DNA from 2 places in the Brevibacterium luteolum genome. Region 2 is predicted to be linked to the other one. Evidence: predicted binding sites of a transcription regulator. Region 2 holds the regulator's gene; the other holds the start of a gene.
What was found. The regulator HrcA, encoded in region 2, represses chaperone genes, less so after heat shock. The targets are predictions, from matches to a motif close to TTNGCACTCGNNNNNNNCGAGTGCNAA.
Positions count from the first base shown of each region.

Region 1 (11,946 bases), on a different contig from region 2:
CGGCGGACCGTACCTGACGGCCCTGACCGTGCGCATGCTCGCCGAGGTGCGCGGCGTCGACGAGGACCACATCGCCGGGACCGTCGGCGAGAACGCCGAGCGGATCTTCGGTTCCTGGGCGCTGAGCTGAACGTCCCGGTCGGCTGAGCAGCCTGGGCTAGCCGCGGGTCGCGTGGCCCACGGCTTTCTCGATCTGGGCTGCGGTGAGCAGGCCACGGAAGTTGATGACCTGCGAGACGAACAGCAGCACGAGAGACGTGCACAGCCACGCGATGAAGGCACCGGCGATCGTCCAGGCTTGCCGGCGCACTTCGGCTGCGACTTCGTCGGTGACATTGGTGATGACCATGGAGTCGGCCAGTATCGGCAGCAGCCCGGCCACCAGGCCCAGCAGTGCCGTCAGCCCGAGGGCGATGAGATACAGGATGATGAGCACCCGCGGGAGCACACTGGCCGGCATCGCCCGGTAGGCCAGCCCGCCGCGCAGGGACTGCAGGGCCGCCCGGGCGCGAAAGCCCACAGCGCCGAGCAGGATGAGCAGCCCGTGTGCCGCGAGCCAGACGAGCAGCGGCACGACGGCCAGGCCGGCGAGCTCCCGGACGCCGGCGGCACCCTCGGCCGTCGGGGCCAGATCCGGCAGCCAGCCGAGCATTGCGTAGAACCAGCCGCTGGCGAAGATGAGGAACCCGGCCGCCGAGAAGATGAGCGTGCTGATGAGCTGCCGGTTGAGCCGATTGCGCAGCATGCGGATCTGGGGATGACGGCTGACGGGATCGCCCAGCCAGCTGGTGGGGGCGGCACCGGAGGGGAATGCGCGAGTGGGCTCGGACATACTGTGCACATTACGGCGAAACCCGCTGCCGCAGGACTGCCGCCCGCCTGCCGAACGTCATGTGTAACACCGTCTGTGACCCGCCGCCAGCCGCAGATTCGGGCCGCTGACCAGCGACGACGTCAGGTTTCAGCGCGGCCTATGTCACAGCTTTGCAATGTTGGTAACGAATCGGTTACGCTGGGTCTCGTTGTCTTCACGCCTGCCGTCGATCCAGCGGCGCAGACGGGCCCGCACACAGCAGGCCGGACAGCCACTCACTTGGGGCCCGCCACCGCGGGTCTTCACTGCAGAGAGTCTATTGGGGTAGTTTTCGTGATTCCTTCTATTCGCAATCGCAAGGTGCAGATCGTCGCGCAGTCGGTCGTCATCTCCGCGCTCGTCGGCGGCACCGGTGCCTTCTTGGCACTGAACAAGCCCGTCAACGTCACGGTCGACGGCGAAGCCGAGCAGGTCCGCAGCTTCGGCTCGACCGTCGACGACGTGCTCGCCGCACAGGACATCACGCTCGACGAGCGCGACCAGGTCCAGCCCAGCCGCAGCACCCAGGTCGAACGCGACATGAACATCGTCGTGAACAAGGCCAAGGACCTCGACCTCACCGTCGACGGCAAGCCGATGGACGAATGGACCAACGCCTCGACCGTCGGACAGGCCCTGGCCGACCTCGGCATCGAACACGAGGGCGCTGAGGTCTCCGCAGCCCTCGATGACAAGATCAGCGACGGCGAGACCATCGACGTCACCACCGCGAAGACCGTCAGCGTCATGGCCGACGGCAAGACCCAGCCGGTCGAAGCCGCCGCCAAGACCGTTCAGGACGTCATCAGCGAAGCCGGCATCGAACTCGGCACCGACGACATCACCTCTGCCCCACTGACCTCCAACGTCTACGACGGCCAGGTCGTCAACGTCATGCGCGTGGTCAACGAAGAGAAGACCGAGACCGAGACGATCAAGAAGAAGGTCACCGTCAAGAAGGACTCCTCGCTGCCGCGCGGTGAGAAGAAGGTCGAGAAGAAGGGCAAGGACGGCAAGCGCGAGGTCGTTTTCAAAGTCCGCACGGTCAACGGCGACGAGGTCAGCCGCGAAGAGGTCTCCTCCAAAGACATCGAGAAGCCGGTCGAAGAGGTCGTCGTCGAGGGCACCAAGGCCCCGGAGAAGAAGCGCCAGTCCGACAAGAGCTCGCGCAGCAAGGACGACAGCGGCTCCGGCGGCTCGGACAACTCCGAGGACAACTACTCCGGCAGCATGACCACCGCCCAGATCAAGGAGATGCTCGGCGGACCCGGCTCCAAGTGGTACTCGGTCGTCAAGTGCGAGTCGAACTTCAACCCGCGGGCGATCAATCAGTCCAACCGCGCCCACTTCGGGCTCTTCCAGTTCAAGCTCGCCACCTGGCGCTCCGTCGGCGGCTCCGGCAACCCGATCGATGCCAGCCCCCAGGAGCAGTTCAAGCGCGCTAAGATCCTGCAGAAGAAGGCAGGATGGGGACAGTGGGCCTGCGCCTGATCTGAAGCCAGCCACCACCTCGGGCCCGGTCATCGTACCGGGCCCGAGGTGTGTCATCCCGTACCCTGGTCAGGTGGCCAGACGCCTGGAAGGGGGCATCCGTGAAGAAGTCGCAGACCGACATCGACGAAGCCGCCGCCACGGTCTCCTCCGGCGCCAAGCGGCTCAACCGCACATGGACCGAACCTCATCGTCACCGGCCTATTCGGCGGCATCGACGTCTCCTTCGGGATCCTCGCGATGATCCTCGTGCTGCAGGCCACCGGCAGCGACATCCTCGCCGGCATGGCCTTCGGCATCGGCATGTTCGCCCTCAAGATGGCCCACTCGGAGCTGTTCACCGAGGAGTTCCTGCTGCCCATCCACGCGATCGCAGCCGGACAGGGCACCTGGGGCCAGCTGGTGCGGCTGTGGAGCGTCAAACTCGTGACCAACCTCGCCGGCGGCTTCGCCTTCATGTGGCTGACGGTGCTCGCCCTGCCGGACTACCACGGCACCCTCGTCGACAAGGCGGCCAGCTACGTCGACAATCCCTCGCTGCTCGTGATGATCTGCCTGTCGCTGCTCGCCGGTGCCTCCATCACGCTCACCACCCGCATGCAGCAGGGCACCGACAACCACGTCGTCTTCGCTGTCATCTCGATGATCTCCGGGCTCATCGTCATCGGGCTGGGCCTGCTGCACGGTGCACTCAACGCGATGATCATCTTCGGCGCCATGGTCGCCGGAGCTGACATCTCGGTCACGGACTTCCTTGTGTGGATGGCGATCGTCATCCCGTTCAACATGCTCGGCGGGCTGCTCATCATCACGCTGCCGCGGATGGCGCGCACGTGGCGGATCCTGCGGGCAGTGCGCCGCGGTGAGCTGAGCTTCGAAGACCTCGAAGAAGAGGCAGCCCGCGACTGAGCCTGCGTGCTGGCTGTGGCTCCGCGACGGAATTGGCACTCGAGTTGACCGAGTGCCAAGCAGCGCTCTAAAGTCGAATTAGCACACTAAGCCAATGAGTGCTAACAGCCCCTGAAGCGGATCGGCACGCTCGGCACCCGCGACGACGAGCAGGCCACAGCACCACCCAGTGCCCGAGTCAGGACGCTGTTGAGGACTACAGACAAAGGAGAGTGTCCGCACATGTCGGTCTCCATCAAGCCGCTCGAAGATCGGATCGTCATCCGTCAGGTTGAAGCCGAGCAGACCACTGCCTCCGGCCTCGTCATCCCTGACACCGCCAAGGAGAAGCCGCAGGAAGGCGAAGTCGTCGCCGTGGGCCCGGGTCGCGTTGCCGACAACGGCAACCGCGTGCCGCTCGACGTCGCCGTCGGCGACAAGGTCATCTACTCCAAGTACGGCGGCACCGAGGTCAAGTACGCAGGTGAGGAATACCTCGTGCTCTCGGCGCGTGACGTGCTCGCCGTCATCGGCTGAGCATCTGCGCCTGAGCAGACTGTTCGTACTTCACAGAAGGAAGTGACACATGGCTAAAACACTTCAGTTCAACGACGACGCGCGCAAGGCCCTTGAGCGCGGCGTCAACGTGCTGGCCGACACCGTCAAGGTGACCCTCGGCCCGCGCGGCCGCAACGTCGTGCTCGACAAGCAGTGGGGCGCTCCGACCATCACCAACGATGGTGTGACGATCGCCCGCGAGGTCGAACTCGACGATCCGTACGAGAATCTCGGCGCCCAGCTGGCCAAGGAAGTCGCCACCAAGACCAACGACGTCGCCGGTGACGGCACCACGACTGCGACCGTGCTCGCTCAGGCCTTCGTCCACGAGGGCCTGCGCAACGTCGCTGCCGGTGCCGCCCCCAGCCAGCTCAAGCTCGGCATCGAGAAGGCCGTCGAACTCGTTGAGGAGAAGCTGCGGGAGACCGCCCGCGACGTCTCCGGCTCCGAGGAGATCGCCCACGTCGCCGCGCTGTCGGCGCAGTCGCGTGAGATCGGCGAGATGATCGCCGAGGCCTTCGACAAGGTCGGCAAGGACGGCGTCATCACCATCGACGAGAGCCAGGCCGCATCGGTCGAGCTCGAGTTCACCGAGGGCATGCAGTTCGACAAGGGCTACCTGTCGCCGTACTTCGTCACCGACGCAGACCGCCAGGAAGCCGTCCTCGACGACCCCTACATCCTCATCAACCAGGGCAAGATCTCCAACATCCAGGAGCTGCTCCCGGTGCTGGAGAAGGTGCAGCAGGCCTCCAAGCCGCTGCTCATCGTCGCTGAGGACGTCGAGGGCGAGGCTCTTTCGACCCTCGTGGTCAACAAGCTGCGCGGCATCCTCAACGTCGCTGCCGTCAAGGCACCGGGCTTCGGCGACCGCCGCAAGGCGATCCTGGAAGACCTCGCCGTGCTCACCGGCGGCACCGTCGTCACCGCCGATATGGGCATGAAGCTCGACCAGGTGACGCTCGACGATCTGGGCAACGCCCGCACCGTCACCGTCACCAAGGATTCGACGACCGTCGTCGACGGTGCCGGTTCCGATGATGCCGTGTCCGACCGGGTGGCGCAGATCCGCGCCGAGGTCGAGAACACCGATTCGGACTGGGACCGCGAGAAGCTGCAGGAGCGCCTGGCCAAGCTGGCCGGCGGCGTGGCAGTCATCAAGGTCGGTGCCGCGACCGAGGTGGAGCTCAAGGAGCGCAAGCACCGCGTCGAGGACGCAGTGTCGGCCACCCGTGCCGCCATCGAAGAGGGCATCGTCGCCGGCGGCGGCGCAGCCCTCGTCCATGCCGGCAAGGCCCTGGAGAACGTCGACCTCGGCATCTCGGGCGACGCCCAGACCGGCCTGACGATCGTGCGCCGCGCGATCGGCGAGCCGCTGCGCTGGATCGCCGAGAACGCCGGCCAGGACGGCTACGTCGTCGCCTCGAAGGTCGCAGAGCTCGACGCCGGTCAGGGCTTCAACGCCGCCACCGGCGAGTACGGCGATCTCATCGCTCAGGGCATCATCGACCCGGTCAAGGTGACCCGTTCGGCGCTGCGCAACGCAGCCTCGATCGCAGCACTCGTGCTCACCACCGAGACCCTCGTCGTGGAGAAGCAGGAAGAAGAGGACGAGGACTGACCCTCTGCCCCTGAGCCTGCCTCAGCACTGACACCGCGCCCCTGGGATGGCCTCCCGGGGGCGCGGTGCTGTCATCAGAGTCAGGAGGTCCTGCGGCGGGCCGCTCACCCGATCATCGAAGCCGCCATCCCTGTGAAGTAGGGGACGAGCCAGATGATCCACACGATGAGCGAGAAGCGGTGGAAGGTGCCCTTGGCCTCCTCGGTGCCGCGGATCATGACGATGACGGCCCACACGAAGTGGACGGCCATGAGCAGCAGCGCCAGCGCGCCGGTGAGCGCCATCGTCAGACTGAGGAACCCGGCAGCTGAGCCGGAGAAGAAGTTCGCATCCCCGGATTCGGCGATGCGGCGCATGAATTCGGTGCCGGTGGCATCGCAGACGAGACCGAGGCCGAAGAATACGACATGAGTCCAGGTGAGGTTCTTGCGCAGGTGCTCGGCCCAGACGCCGACGGTGTAGAAGATGAGCGCGAGGGTGATGAAGATGATGGCAGGTGTCAGCATGTCGCCATCGTCGCGCGGCAGGAAGCCGCGCACATCGGGCCGGCGGCTGACCTCGGCATCAGCCGATCGGTTGATGCTGGCTGCACGAGCCGATTGATTGATGCCGGCTGCAGGAGCCGCACGGAATCCTCGGCGCGAGCGAAGAGGACTGCTGAACCCGTAGGCTGGGCACATGCCCCGCAGCCCACTGCCCCCACGTGAGGGGATCTCCGCCACCCGCCTGCGCGCCCCCGGCGGGCATGAGACCCACGCGCTGGCCGGCGCCCCGGTGCCGGACAGCGTCGATGAGATGCTCGCCGTCCTCGTGCCGGACTCCACACCCGAGGCGCGGGCAGCGCTCGTAACCGACGGCCGCCTGTGCACCGCTGAGGCCGGACCCGCTCGGCTGGAGGACCCGGTCATCCCCGGAGCCTTCTACTGGTTCCACCGCCCGGTTCCGCCCGAGCCCCGGGTGCCGTTCGAGATCGGCGTCGTGGACGAGGACGAGGATCTGCTCGTCGTCGACAAGCCGCACTTCCTGGCCAGCACCCCCAACGGCCGGTTCGTACGCGAATGCGCCGTCACCCGGTTGCGCGTCGACCGCGGCGAACCGGATCTGGTCGCCATCCACCGACTCGACCGGGTCACCGCCGGGCTGCTCGTGTTCTCGCGCCGGCCGGAATCCCGTGGACGCTATCAGCGGCTGTTCCAAGACCGGAAGGTGACGAAGACCTACCGGGCGCTGGCAGTGCTGCCGCCGGGCTTCGACCCGGATTCGCTGCCCGGTGAGCGCCGCACCCGGCTGGAGAAGACCGCCGGTGACCGCCAGGTCCGCGAAGTGGCCGGTGAGCCCAACGCCCACACCCGGATCCGGCTGACAGCCGTGCACGAGGTGCCAGCCGGCGGCCAGGCGCCCACCGCCTCGGGAACGGGGGAGGGAGGCGTGCGCATCGGGGAGTTCGAGCTGCAGCCGGTGACCGGCAAGACCCACCAGCTGCGGGTGCACATGCACGCACTGGGCCTGCCGATCCTCAGCGACCCGGTCTACCCGGTCGATGACAACCCGGATCCCTACGACTTCTCCTCCCCCTTGCAGCTGCTGGCATCCACCCTGGCCTTCACCGACCCGTTGACCGGACAGCAGCGGCGGTTCGCCACCGGGCTGCGGCTCGACGCGGCCGCCGCGTGGGCGCAGCTGGGTGGATGAGGATGTCACAGGGCTGCCACAGCAGCGAAACCTGAGGTGGGTCGGCCCGCCATTACAGTGGCACCATGACCGATCCCAACCCGCCTTCGGACCGGACTGTGCCCCCGCAGCCTCACCGGCCGCCAGCACAGCCTCCCCGGCCGCCGGCGCAGCGGACGCCGCCGGGACCGCGTGTGCCGCACCCGCAGCGTGGCGAGCCGTACATGTACGCTGCCGGTGTGCCGCGGGTCGACGGGCGCTACGATCTCAGCGAACTCGACCGGCAGCGCGAGATGGTCTTCTCCGATGACAGCGAGAAGCCGATCAGATGGCTGCCGCGCTTCGGCCGGGCCGTACTCGTCAGCCTCGGACTGGCCGCAGCCGGGGCCGTCATCGTCTCGTTCGTCGGGGCGGAGATGCTGCTCGGCAAGACGGGAGAGGTCGTCCCGGCCGAGCAGGCGGGACTCATGGGCCTCATCTTCCTCGTCGTCCTGTCCTGGATGTTCCCGTTCATGGACTACAGCATGGTCTTCTCCACCGCTGGCCAGAAGCGGCTGCCGGTGGCGGCGTTCATCTTCGCGACCTCGGCGGTGAACGCCGGGCTGCTGACAGTGTCGACGCTGGTGTGGCCGTACGTGGTCGACTTCGCACCTTCGGGGCTCTTCATCGACAGCTGGGAACCGGATGCGGCACACCTGCTCGTGGTGTTCCTGTGCTGCTGGTCCGTGACGCTTTCGGTTCTCGGTGGGGCTGTCTTCATGGTGCGCATGATGGCGGTCAACCCGATCATCGCCTTCATCCTCGGTGGCGGCTGGGTGCTCGGGAGCTTGGGCCTGGCAGTCGGAATCGTCATGTTCATCAAGGCTGTGCCGGCCTACGACACGACAAGCGTCATCGTCCCTGCCGGGATCACCCTCGCAGTTGTCATCTTCCTGTTCGTCTGCCTCATGCCGATCACGTCTCTGCGCAGGCCGACTCCGGAGCACACCGGCCCCGTCGGCGGCCCCTGTGCAGGAAGACATCGCCGGTGAGCCATCCGCCTGAGCACGCGGAGCGCCCCGGTGTGAGCATCGTCGTGACTTTCCGGCGGATCGCCGAACGCGACGCTGACCTCAGCGGCCGGCCAGCCGGTGCTCCAGGCCCCGCTTCACCGTGGGCCATTCGCAGGCGATGATCGAATAGACCGCCGTATCCCGCAGCACCCCATTGAACAGCTGGTGGGAGCGCAGCACCCCATCGGGCTTCGCGCCGAGGCGTTCGATCGCCGCTCGGGACTGGAAGTTGTGGAAGTGCGTGCGGAACTCCACCGCAATGCAGTCAAGGGCCTCGAACGCGCGGGTGAGAAGCAGCAGCTTCGCCTCCGCATTCACTCCGGTGCCCTGCACCGCAGGAGACAGCCACGTCGAGCCGATCTCGACCCGCCGGTTGGCCGCATCGATGTTCATGAACGTCGTCATGCCCACCGGCCGGCCGTCTGCCACGACCGCGAACGGCGCCATGGACCCAGCTGCCTGCAGGCCCTGCCGGCGCACGATCTCATCAGCCATCGCCTCGGGCGCGGGCACACTCGTCACCCACGAGGACGGGAGATCACCGGCAGCGGCGGCCAGCACCTCGGCGTCGGAGACCTCGACCCGGCGCAGCAGCACCCGTGTGCCGGCCAGCTGCGGGGTCGCAGCGAAGGCATGGGGAACAGACACATCATCGTGATCGATCATGGGCTCAAGTGTAGACCGCGCCCGAGGCGTGGGCAGACTCACAGCCGGAGCTGCAGGCAGGCCTTGTCCTGGGTGTGGTGCCGGGCCGCTGCGACGGACTACGATTGAGCCAGCGACCCCACGCCGTATTCCGCCTCGGGAGGTAGACACAGGTGAACATCGAGCAGCACTTCAAAGCAGCGGAGGATCCTTTCGCGCTGACCGGACTGACCTACGACGATGTGCTGCTGCTGCCTGGGGACACCGACGTCATCCCGTCCGAGGCCTCGACGACGACGCGGCTGACGCGTGAGATCGACATCAACGTCCCGCTGGTCTCAGCGGCGATGGACACGGTGACCGAATCGCGGATGGCGATCGCGATGGCGCGCATCGGCGGCATCGGCATCCTGCACCGCAACCTGAGCAAGGAAGACCAGGCCGACCAGGCCGACTACGTCAAGCGCAGTGAATCGGGCATGATCAACGACCCGCTGACGATCACCGCCGACCGCAGCCTCGCCGAGCTCGACGAGCTGTGCGGGCAGTACCGGATCTCCGGGCTGCCGGTCGTCGATGAGGACAATGTGCTGGTCGGCATCATCACCAACCGCGACCTGCGCTTCGTCTCCCGCAAGGACTTCGCCACCACCACCGTCGGTGAGATCATGACCCGCGCACCGCTCATCACCGCCCCGGTCGGTGTGTCAGCCGAACGGGCCTTCGAACTGCTGGCCGAGAACAAGATCGAGAAGCTGCCGCTGGTCGACGACGCCAACGTCATCCGCGGTCTCATCACCGTCAAGGACTTCGTCAAGAGCGAGGAGTACCCGCTGGCGACGAAGGACGATGAGGGCCGGCTGCGCGTCGGCGCTGCCGTCGGCTTCTACGGCGACGCATACGATCGCGCCGGACTGCTGGCCGAAGCCGGCGTTGATGTGCTCGTCGTCGACACCGCCAACGGCCACGCCCGCGGAGTCACCGAGATGATCCGCGCCCTGAAGAAGGACCCGAAGTTCGCTAGCGTCCAGATCATCGGCGGCAATGTCGCCACCCGGATGGGCGCCCAGGCGCTCATCGACGCAGGAGCCGATGCCATCAAGGTCGGTGTGGGCCCTGGTTCGATCTGCACCACCCGGGTTGTCGCTGGTGTGGGCGTGCCGCAGGTGACCGCCATCCACCTGGCCCACCAGGCCGCCCGTGAAGCCGGCGTGCCGGTGATCGGCGACGGCGGACTGCAGTACTCCGGCGACATCGGCAAGGCGCTTGTCGCCGGTGCCGACTCCGTCATGGTCGGCTCCCTGCTCGCCGGATGCAACGAGAGTCCCGGTGAGCTCATCTTCGTCAACGGCAAGCAGTACAAGGCCTACCGCGGGATGGGCTCGCTCGGTGCGATGGCCCCGCGCAAGGGCGCCTCGTACTCCAAGGACCGCTATTTCCAAGCCGATGTGTCGACCGACACCGACCTCATCCCCGAAGGCGTCGAGGGCCGGGTCGCCTACCGCGGTGAGCTCAAGCAGGTCGCCTACCAGCTCACCGGCGGACTGCGGCAGACGATGTTCTACGTCGGCGCGCGTACGATCCCTGAGCTCAAGGAGAAGGGCCAGTTCGTCCGCCTCACTGCAGCCGGACTCAAGGAGAGCCACCCGCACGACATCCAGATGACGGTCGAGGCACCGAACTACACGGTGAAGTGACAGTGGCTGCTGCCGAGAAGCCGCAGGCGGCACCGGTGGATGGGCCTGCCCCGGCAGGGGAGCGCGCACCGTCGGTGTCCGAGCTGACAGCCAGTGCGCAGAACTACCTCAAGATCATCTGGAGCATCCAGGAATGGGATCCTGAGCGCGAGCCGGTTCAGCCCAGTGTCATCGCCGAGAAGGCCGGCCTGCGCATGTCGACGGTCTCCGATGCGATCAAACGCCTCGGCAGGCAGGGACTGGTGACCCACACCCGCTACGGCGCGGTGTCGCTGACCGAGGCCGGCCGGGCGCACGCGGTGCAGATGGTGCGCCGCCACCGGCTCATCGAGACCTTCCTCGTCCAGGTGCTCGGCTACGGCTGGGACGAAGTCCACGACGAGGCCGAAGTGCTCGAACACGCCGTCTCCGATGAGCTCGTCGACCGGATCTCAGCCCACCTCGGCAATCCCGACCGCGACCCGCACGGCGACCCGATCCCAGCCGCCGACGGTCAGGTCGCCACACCTCGGGCCCGGCAGCTCACCGACTGCGAACCCGGTGCCGACTACCGGCTAGAGCGGATCTCGGATGCCGATCCGGAGCTGCTGCAGTTCCTCGCCGAGCGGGGCATCGAGGTCGGCACGGTCTTCACACTCGCCGCAGGCGCACCCTATTCGGGCACGCTTGTGCTCGAACGAGAAGGCCAGCCGGCCCTCACCCTCGGGGCCGAGGCGGTTGCGGCGATGTGGGCCTCACAGCGCTGAGCGGACCCGGCGGCGCTTGAGCTGCCGGGCGATGACGCCCTGGCGCGGGCTGAAGAGATAGATGAGGGTGAAGACGAAGCCCTGGGCCAGCACGATCATGCCGCCCGACGCGGTGTCGGCGTAATAGCTGGTGTACAGGCCGATGAGCGAACAGCCGACCGAGATCGCCGGGGCGATGATGAGCATCATGCTCATCCGGTTCGTCAGCAGGTAGGCCGAGGCACCGGGGATGATGAGCATTGCGACGACGAGGACGACGCCGACGATCTGCAGCGTCGCCACTGCGGTGACCGCGAGCAGGGCGAGCATGACCGCGCCGATGAGACGCGGGCTCATGCCGATCGCATGCGCGTGCGTCGGGTCGAAGGCGTAGAGGGTGAAGTCGCGGCGCTTGAGGAGCACGACGAGCAGCACGGCGATCGTGAGGATGAGGATCTGGGTGAGGTCCTGCCGGGAGACGCCGAGGATGTTGCCGAAGATGATGTGCATGAGGTCCGTATCCGAAGGGGTGACGGACACGAGCACGATGCCCAGGGCGAACAGCGTGGTGAACACGATGCCGATCGCGGCATCCTCCTTGACCCGGGACGTGTCGCGCACCGCCCCGATGAGGATGACGGCCAGGAACCCGAACACGAGCGCGCCGATGGCGAACGGCAGGTCGAGGACATAGGCGAGCACAACCCCGGGCAGCACCGCATGGGAGACCGCGTCGCCCATGAGC
Region 1 is NZ_JALXPM010000015.1:3,289-15,234, forward strand. Features, by position in the region: gene M3C25_RS05400 (TatD family hydrolase) at 1-130, shown strand, start outside; gene M3C25_RS05405 (hypothetical protein) at 158-832, opposite strand; gene M3C25_RS05410 (resuscitation-promoting factor) at 1,148-2,344, shown strand; gene M3C25_RS05415 (formate/nitrite transporter family protein) at 2,585-3,253, shown strand; gene groES (co-chaperone GroES) at 3,476-3,769, shown strand; gene groL (chaperonin GroEL) at 3,819-5,411, shown strand; gene M3C25_RS05430 (HsmA family protein) at 5,516-5,917, opposite strand; gene M3C25_RS05435 (pseudouridine synthase) at 6,090-7,103, shown strand; gene M3C25_RS05440 (hypothetical protein) at 7,277-8,113, shown strand; gene M3C25_RS05445 (GNAT family N-acetyltransferase) at 8,195-8,800, opposite strand; gene guaB (IMP dehydrogenase) at 8,953-10,476, shown strand; gene M3C25_RS05455 (metal-dependent transcriptional regulator) at 10,479-11,222, shown strand; gene M3C25_RS05460 (metal ABC transporter permease) at 11,211-11,946, opposite strand, start outside.
Region 1: groES (co-chaperone GroES) is a predicted target of HrcA. The motif match lies at 3,286-3,312, and genes of this name have one in related genera.

Region 2 (9,059 bases):
ATGAGCGTGCGGTAGACGGCCCGGTCCTTATAGGCGTTGAAGTCACCGATGAGCACCGATTCGGTTCCCGCTTCCCGAATCTTCTCCAGGATGAGGGCTGCGGAGTTGACCTGGGCGTGATCGGACCGATGGTCAAGGTGCACGTTGATGAACCGCAGCGGAGCGCGCGTGCGGGTGTCGACGGCATCCACGACGGTCATCGTGCGCGGATAACGAGCACCCCATGACTTCGAACCTGGCACATGCGGACGCTCGGACAGCCATGACACCTCCTGGTGGGTGATCTCCAGGCGGCGCGAATCGTAGATTACTGCGGTGAACTCGCCGGCATCCCCGCCTTCGCGACCCTCACCGAGCCACTGGTAGTGATCCGGCAGCGCATCGATGAGCCCGGTGAGCTGGCGCAGCATCCCCTCCTGGGTGCCGATGAGGTGCGGGCGTTCCTGCCGGATGACCGCTGCCGCCTGCGGCAGTCGCCTGCGCCACGGCTGCCCGTCGAGGGCCGGATAGCGCAGGTTGAAGGACATGACGGAAAGCTGGTCAGCATCGCGTGGACGGAGAAGCATGGCCTCATTCTACGAACCGGCCACCACCGCCTGATGCCAGTTCGGTGCCAGGCACACGGTCATGGAACAATAGAGGTTCGCTCGTATACGAAAGGGACGTCGACGTTCATGGCACCACAGGTCAGTGATGACGCCGCAGCACGCATCCAGGTAGCGGCGACCCCGCAGGAGCTCATTCGCAACTTCTGCATCATCGCCCACATCGATCACGGCAAATCGACACTGGCCGACCGGATGCTCCAGATCACCGGGGTAGTGCAGCCGCGCGATATGCGCGCCCAGTACCTCGACCGGATGGACATCGAACGCGAACGCGGCATCACCATCAAATCCCAGGCCGTGCGCATGCCGTGGGAGGCCGACGGCGCACCCTACGCCCTCAACATGATCGACACGCCGGGCCACGTCGACTTCACCTACGAGGTGTCGCGCTCGCTGGCCGCCTGCGAAGGCGCACTGCTGCTTGTCGACGCCGCCCAGGGCATCGAAGCCCAGACCCTGGCGAACCTGTACCTGGCGATGGAAAACGACCTCACGATCATCCCGGTGCTCAACAAGATCGACCTGCCGGCCGCCCAGCCGGACAAGTACGCCGACGAGCTCGCCGGGCTCATCGGCTGCGAACCCGAGGACTGCCTGCTCGTCTCCGGCAAGACCGGCGAGGGCGTCGAAGAGGTCCTCGACCGCATCATCACCGACATCCCCGCCCCGGAAGGCGACCCGGACGGCCCAGCCCGAGCGATGATCTTCGACTCCGTCTACGACACCTACCGCGGAGTCGTCACCTACGTCCGCGTCGTCGACGGCAGCCTGCGCCCGCGCGACAAGATCGAGATGATCTCCACCCACGCCACCCACGAGCTCCTGGAGATCGGCGTATCGTCACCGGAGCCGCACCCGTCGAAGGGCCTGCGGGCAGGCGAGGTCGGCTACCTCATCACCGGCGTCAAGGATGTCCGGCAGTCCCGCGTCGGCGACACCGTCACCACCGCCCACAATGCCGCAACCGAGCCGCTGGCCGGCTACCAGGACCCCAAGCCGATGGTGTTCTCCGGGCTGTTCCCGATCGACGGATCCCAGTACCCGGATCTGCGTGAGGCACTCGACAAGCTCAAGCTCAACGACGCCGCACTCACCTATGAACCGGAGACCTCCGCGGCACTCGGCTTCGGGTTCCGCTGCGGGTTCCTCGGCCTGCTGCACCTGGAGATCGTGCGCGAGCGCCTCGAACGCGAATTCGACCTCGACCTCATCTCGACCGCCCCGTCGGTCGTCTACGAGGTGCGGATGGAAGACGGTTCCGAACACACCGTGACGAATCCCTCGGAGTACCCCGAGGGCAAGATCGCCGAAGTGCACGAGCCGATGGTGCGCGCCACCGTGCTGACCCCCAGCGACTTCGTCGGCCCGGTCATGGAGCTGTGCCAGGCCAAGCGCGGGCAGATGAACGGCATGGACTACCTGTCCGAGGATCGCGTCGAGCTGCGCTACCGGATCCCCCTCGGCGAGATCGTCTTCGACTTCTTCGACCAGCTCAAGTCCCGCACCAAGGGCTATGCATCTCTCGACTACGAGCCCGACGGCCAGCAGGCCGCCAACCTCGTCAAGGTCGACATCCTGCTGCACGGCGACACCGTCGATGCGTTCTCGGCGATCGTCCACCGCGATGAGGCGTACAGCTACGGCGTGAAGATGGCCTCGAAGCTCAAGGAGCTCATCCCGCGCCAGCAGTTCGAGGTGCCCGTCCAGGCCGCGATCGGTTCGCGGATCATCGCCCGTGAGACGATCCGGGCGATCCGCAAGGACGTGCTCTCCAAGTGCTACGGCGGTGACATCAGCCGTAAGCGCAAGCTGCTGGAGAAGCAGAAGGAAGGCAAGAAGCGCATGAAGATGGTCGGCACCGTCGAGGTGCCCCAGGATGCCTTCATCGCCGCACTGTCCTCCGACGGCGACGGGGCGAAGAAGAACTGATATGCCCGCCCAGCCTGCGGGCGAACCGGTACCGCTGGACGGCAGCCTGCCGGCCAGCGCAGTCGTCGGTGCCGCCGAGCGCGGCCTGAGCCTCTATATCCACGTCCCGTACTGCCGGGTGCGCTGCGGGTACTGCGACTTCAACACCTACACCGCCGACGAGCTCGGACCCGGCGCCTCGCGCAGCGACTACCGCCCGATGCTCGCCGCTGAGCTCGACTTCGTCCGGGCATCTATGGACCGAGCGGGCTTTCCCGACCGGGAGGTCTCCACGGTCTTCTTCGGCGGCGGCACCCCGACCCTGCTGCCAGCAGACGTGCTGGCCGGGGTGCTGACAGACGTGCAGGAGCGCTTCCGGTTCGCCGCTGATGCGGAGATCACGACCGAGGCGAACCCTGACACGCTGAGCCCGGACTACCTTGCGACTCTGGCAGCGGCTGGATTCACGCGGGTGTCTCTTGGCATGCAGTCGGCCGTTCCCGAGGTGCTGGCCACCTTGGACCGCACGCACGACGCCGCGCGGATCCCGCAGGTCGTCGAATGGGCGAAAGAAGCCGGCCTGCAGGTCAGCCTCGACCTCATCTACGGCACACCGGGGGAGAGCCTCGATGACTGGCACGTCTCCCTCGAACAGGCGATCGCCTGCGCACCTGATCACGTCTCGGCCTACTCGCTCATCATCGAAGACGGCACGAAGATGGCTGCCCAGATCCGGCGCGGGCAGCTGCCGATGCCCTCTGACGACGATGCCGCTGACAAGTACGAACTCGCCGACCAGCTGCTCGGTGCCGCCGGCTACCAGTGGTACGAGGTGAGCAACTACTCAACCGGTCCAGACACCCGCTGCCGGCACAACCTCGCCTACTGGCACGGCGACGACTGGTGGGGATTCGGACCCGGAGCCCACTCCCACCTCGGCGGGGTGCGGATGTGGAATGCCAAGCATCCGCGTGCCTGGGCCGACCGGCTGCGCGCCGGGCATAGCCCGGTCATCGGCCGGGAGATCCTCGATGACGAGGTGCAGGAACTGGAGCGGATCATGCTCACCGCCCGGCTGCGCGAGGGCCTGCCGATCGCGAGCCTGCCGGCTGCCGGCCAGGTCGAGGCTGCCGAGTTCGCACGCGCCGGGCTGCTGGAGGCCGGCGCCTTCGAACGCGGGATCTTCAGCCCGACGCTGCAGGGCCGGCTGCTGTGCGACCTCATGGTCCGCCGGATCACCGAAACGCTGTGAGGCCGGCCCCAGCGGGACCGGCCTCACAGAATCACGAGCTCGTGCTGGTCACTTGACCATGTCGATGGTGAGCGGCGCACGGTAGCCCTCACCGTTGTTGCCGCGCACGGCAGAGATGATCGCGAACACATACAGCGCGATCACCGGGACGAAGTACAGAACGTAGATGATCGCTCCGAAACCGAGTGTCACGATCGTGATGATGAAGAAGACAATCCCGAGGCCGATGAGGTAGAGCGTGTAGGAGATATTCGTATTCAGCATCTGCCGTGCGTGTTCGCGGACGAAAGCGCTGCGGTCCTTGTAGATGACGAAGATGATGAGCGGCATGAGCCAGCCGAGCAGCAGGATGCCGACGCCGTTCCACATCGCCATCTGCCGTTCGTCAGGATCGGCGTGCCAGTAGCCTGCCGACCCCTGCTGGTAGGCGCCTTCTGGGTGGGGGCCGCGCAGCGGTACGCCAGCCAGAGTCGAACCGCCGATCGGCTGGCCGTTCGGGGCCGTCGGGCGCTGCTGCTGAGGACCCGGCTGACCATAGGCGCCCGGCTGTCCGCTGTAGCCGCCAGGCTGCTGGTAGCCGCCGGGCTGGGAACCGGGACCAGGATGGCCGCCGGGCTGCGAGCCGTAGCCGGGCTGGCCGGCCGGCTGCGAGCCGTAGCCGCCCTGGGGATTGTATTCGGAGCTCATGGCTGTCCTTTCAGAGAGTGTTCTGCGCTCTACGGTAGTCGAGGTGCGCGCGTGCCGTCACGGCGCGATGATGCAGTCCTGGCACATCGGAACGGCGCGCGGATGCGGCAACAGTCTGACACAGGTGCCGTGGCCGCTCACACCTGCCCGTAGAGGTGGTCGACGGTGACGAAGTCGATGAGCTCCTCGACCCGGCCCGACAGCGTCGGCTCGACATCGGCGATCGTCCTCACCGAGCGCAGGATCCGCTGCCAGCCCAGAGCGATATCGCGCTGATCGCGGGCCGGCCAGCCGAGCCGGCGCAGCGTGCCGACCTTGAAGTCCTCCCCGCGCGGGACCTGCGGCCACACCGGAATCCCGACGACGGCCGGCTTCACCGCCTGCCAGATGTCGATATAGGGGTGGCCGATGATGTGCACGACCCCGGCGAAGCGCTCATCGGCGAGCACCGCCTCGGCGATGCGGGATTCCTTGGTGCCGGCCACGAGGTGATCGGCGAGCACCCCGACGCGATGCTTCCGGTCGGGTCCGAACTCGGCGAGCTTGTCAGCCAGCACGTCGAGGCCGCCGAGCGGTTCGACGACGACGCCCTCGCCGCGCAGGTCATCACCCCAGATCTTCTCCACCAGCTCAGCGTCGTGCTTGCCCTCCACCCAGATGCGCGAGCCGCGGGCCACCCGTGCCCGCTGGTCGGTCCTGGCCACCGATCCCGAGGCGGTGCGCGCCGGGGCAGCCGGGCGGCTGGCCTGCGGGCGGGTGATCGTCACCGGTTTGCCGTCGACCCAGTATCCCGGTCCCAAGGGCGCGAGGCGGGTGCGGCCGTGGCGGTCCTCCAAGCGCATGACCCAGCCGGCAGAGGTCTTCTCCACCCCGGTGATCGCCCCGACATACCCGGTCTCGACGTCCTCGACGACGAGGCCGCGCTGGGCGGGCACCTCAGCTGAGCGGGGACGGCGGTGGGCGCGCGGGGAGGAGCCGGCGAGCACATCGGCTCCGTAGGGATCGTAGAAAGTCACACGACAAGGGTAATTGCGCCCACCCGGTGTGGCCCTGTTTGGGCAGACCATCGGCGAGGCGTACACTTGATTGGCACTCGCATTGACTGAGTGCCAGCCCGCGTGCGTGCGGGCATGCGGGCCGGACACGAGTGAGGAGGAGGTCGAGGCCACGTGAACGATGACCGCCGGACGCGCGTGCTGCGCGCCATCGTCGAAGACTACGTCGCCACGAACGAGCCGGTCGGCTCGAAGGCGCTCGTCGAACGCCACCAGCTCGGCGTGTCCCCAGCGACCATCCGCAACGACATGGCCGCGCTCGAAAGCGAAGGGCTCATCGCCCAGCCCCACACCTCGGCCGGGCGCGTGCCCACCGACAAGGGCTACCGGCGCTTCGTCGACCGCATCGACGAGGTCAAGCCGCTCTCGGTAGCCGAGAAGCGGGCGATCGCCCGGATCCTCGAAGAGCCACTCGACATCGACGAGATGCTCGAGCGCACCGTCCGGCTGCTGGCCGGACTGACCCAGCAGGTCGCCGTCGTGCAGTACCCGATCGCCCGGCAGACGAAGGTGCGCCACATCGAACTCGTCTCGATCGCCGCCCACCGCCTGCTCGTCGTGCTCATCAGCGACGCCGGGCAGGTCGAACAGCGCCTCATCGACGCCGGCAGCGAACTGACCGACGAGGAGGTCGCCAGCCTCCGCGACCGCATCCGCGCCGCCGTGCACAACGTGCCGATGGACGCCGTCAAGCAGGCCTGTGAGCGCATCGAGGTGCCACCAGAGCACCAGCGAGCCGCCCACGCCGTGGCCACCGCCCTGGCCGACCTCAGCCAGGTCGGCCGCCAGGACCGCCTCGTCATGGCCGGCACCGCCAACCTCGCCCGCTCCGCCCGCGAGCTCGGCGCCCACATCGGCCCACTCCTCGAAGCCTTCGAGGAGCAGGTCGTGCTGCTCAAGCTGCTCACCTCGATCGCAGCCGAGACCGACGAGGTCAGCGTGCGCATCGGCAGCGAGAACACCGTCGAGTCCTTCTCCTCGACCTCGGTCGTGGCCACCAGCTACGGGGCGCAGGATTCTGCGGCCAGCCTGGCGGTGCTCGGCCCGACCCGCATGGACTATCCGACGACGATGGCCGCAGTGCGAGCTGTGGCGAAGTACGTCTCGGTCATTCTCAACGACTGACCGGCCCACACGCCCGCAACAGACAACCGATCCGCGAATCGCCTCATCGATCAAAGGACGAACGTGACCAACCACTATGAAACCCTCGGCGTGCCGAAGGACGCCTCGACGGCGGACATCAAGAAGGCCTACCGCAAGCTGGCGCGCGAACTCCACCCCGACGTCAACCCCGGCCGGGAAGACGAGTTCAAGCAGGTCGCGGTCGCCTACGAGGTGCTCTCAGACCCGGAGAAGCGCCGCAACTACGACATGGGCGGCTCCGAATACGGCCAGGGCTTCGGCGGAGCGAACTTCGGCGGGTTCTCCGACCTGTTCGAGACGTTCTTCGGCGGCGGCATGGGCGGATCGCCCCAGCAGCCGGCCTCGCGCAAGCGCCGCGGCAAGGATGCGCTCATCGGCATCGAGATCGACTTGGAGACCGCAGTCTTCGGCGGCACCGAGGAGATCGACATCGCCACCGCCGAGGTGTGCGAGACCTGCCAGGGAGACGGCACCCGGCCCGGCACCTCGGTCGAGACCTGCTCACTGTGCCACGGCACCGGCTCGGTCCAGCAGATGACCCGCACCCTGCTCGGGCAGATGGTCACCAACCAGACCTGCAACAACTGCGGCGGCTACGGCACCCGCATCACCGACCCGTGCACCTCCTGCCACGGCGACGGACGCGTGCGCGTCGAACGCACCCTGAGCTTCCGGATCCCAGCCGGCGTGTCGACCGGCACCCGCATCCAGCTCGCCGGCCGCGGCGAGGTCGGACCCGGCGGGGGGCCTCCCGGAGACCTGTTCATCGAGGTCACCGTCGCAGAGCACGCCTCCTTCGAACGCGACGGCGACAACCTGCGCTGCACCATCGAGGTGCCGATGACCGCCGCCGCCCTCGGCGCGACGGTCAAGCTCGACACCTTCGACGGTGCCCAGGACATCGAGATCCCCGCCGGCACCCAGTCGGGCACCACCCAGAAGCTCGCCGGCCTCGGTGCCAAGCGGCTGCGCCACCAGAGCCGCGGCGACCTCATCGTCACGATCAACGTCGCCACCCCGAAGAAGCTCGACGCCAAGCAGACCGAGCTGCTCGAAGAGCTCGCCCGGCTGCGCGATGAGACCCAGCCGGAGGCCACCGTCGGCAAGGCCGATGAGCGCAGCGCCTTCCGCCGGTTCCGCGAGAGGTTCGCCGGGCGATGACCCTGCCGGTCTTCATCGACCCGGACATCACCCACCCCGGCGAGCACGGTGAGGTCATCGCACCTGCGGCGGTGGCTCATCACGTCGTCACCGTCCGCCGGATGCAGGCGGGCGAGGAGCTGCAGCTCAGCGACGGCGCCGGCCTGCGCATCACCGGCACCATCACGACCGCTGAACGCAATGACCTGCGCATCGCCGTCACGGCCGTCCAGGTCGATCCACCGGCCAACCCGCAGCTCGTGCTCGTGCAGGCCCTGGCGAAGTCCGGCCGCGACCTCGCCGCCGTCGAAGCGGCCGTCGAGGTCGGCGTCGACGCCGTCGTCCCATGGGAGGCGCAGCGCTCGATCGTCAAGTGGCCGGCAGCCAAAGCCGGCAAGTCGATCGCCAAGTGGCGCCACACCTCGGTGGCGGCCGCCGAACAGTCCCGCCGCGCGTTCGTGCCTGCCATCAGCGAACTCGCCCGCGGCACCGGACTGGCTGACACGTTCACGGATGCCGATGCGGTCTTCGTGCTGCACGAGACCGCCAGCCAGCCGCTCACCGCACAGCTGCGCGAGCTGGCCGACAGCCTGACGGCCGCACCGGGCGGCATCGAGCGGCTCGTGCTCGTCGTCGGTCCCGAAGGCGGGATCTCCGATCCTGAGATCGCCGCACTCACCGCAGCCGGTGCGCAGACAGCCCTGCTCGGTGCCAGCGTGCTGCGCGCCTCGACAGCCGGGCCGGTCGCCCTCGGACTGTGCCAGGCCGCCCTCAGCCGCTGGTGAGCCCAGGCGGGCCGGGCACCGACGCGCTAGAGTTGCCCATGAGAATCCGCACGCGAGAACACCGCTGAACACAACCTGAGAAGAGGACCTGAGCTGGAGCCCCAGAACACACCGGCACCCGAAGACACGCGCGAGGCCGAGACGGCGCACACCCGCGTGCACCTGTCGATCCCGGAGAACATCGACCCCGTCGCCCTGTTCGGGCCCGCCGAGGTCAACCTGCGCACCCTTGAGGCACTCGCCCCGGAGGTCGACATCCACTGTCGGCAGCACGAGATGACGCTCTCCGGCCCGGAAGCCGCCGTCGGCTCGCTCGTGACGACGATCGGCGAACTCAAAGCGCTCGTCGCCGCCGGGCACATCATCGAACCCGATGCGGTGCGCCGGGTGCACACGATGGAGCCCGAAGCCGGCAGCCCAGCCCGCGTGCTCAGCGAGAACATCCTGTCCTCCCGCGGGCGCACCGTGCGCCCCAAGA
Region 2 is NZ_JALXPM010000002.1:20,169-29,227, forward strand. Features, by position in the region: gene M3C25_RS00730 (endonuclease/exonuclease/phosphatase family protein) at 1-566, opposite strand, end outside; gene lepA (translation elongation factor 4) at 675-2,537, shown strand; gene hemW (radical SAM family heme chaperone HemW) at 2,539-3,768, shown strand; gene M3C25_RS00745 (DUF4870 domain-containing protein) at 3,817-4,455, opposite strand; gene M3C25_RS00750 (DUF3097 domain-containing protein) at 4,593-5,471, opposite strand; gene hrcA (heat-inducible transcriptional repressor HrcA) at 5,625-6,635, shown strand; gene dnaJ (molecular chaperone DnaJ) at 6,699-7,817, shown strand; gene M3C25_RS00765 (16S rRNA (uracil(1498)-N(3))-methyltransferase) at 7,814-8,581, shown strand; gene M3C25_RS00770 (PhoH family protein) at 8,738-9,059, shown strand, end outside.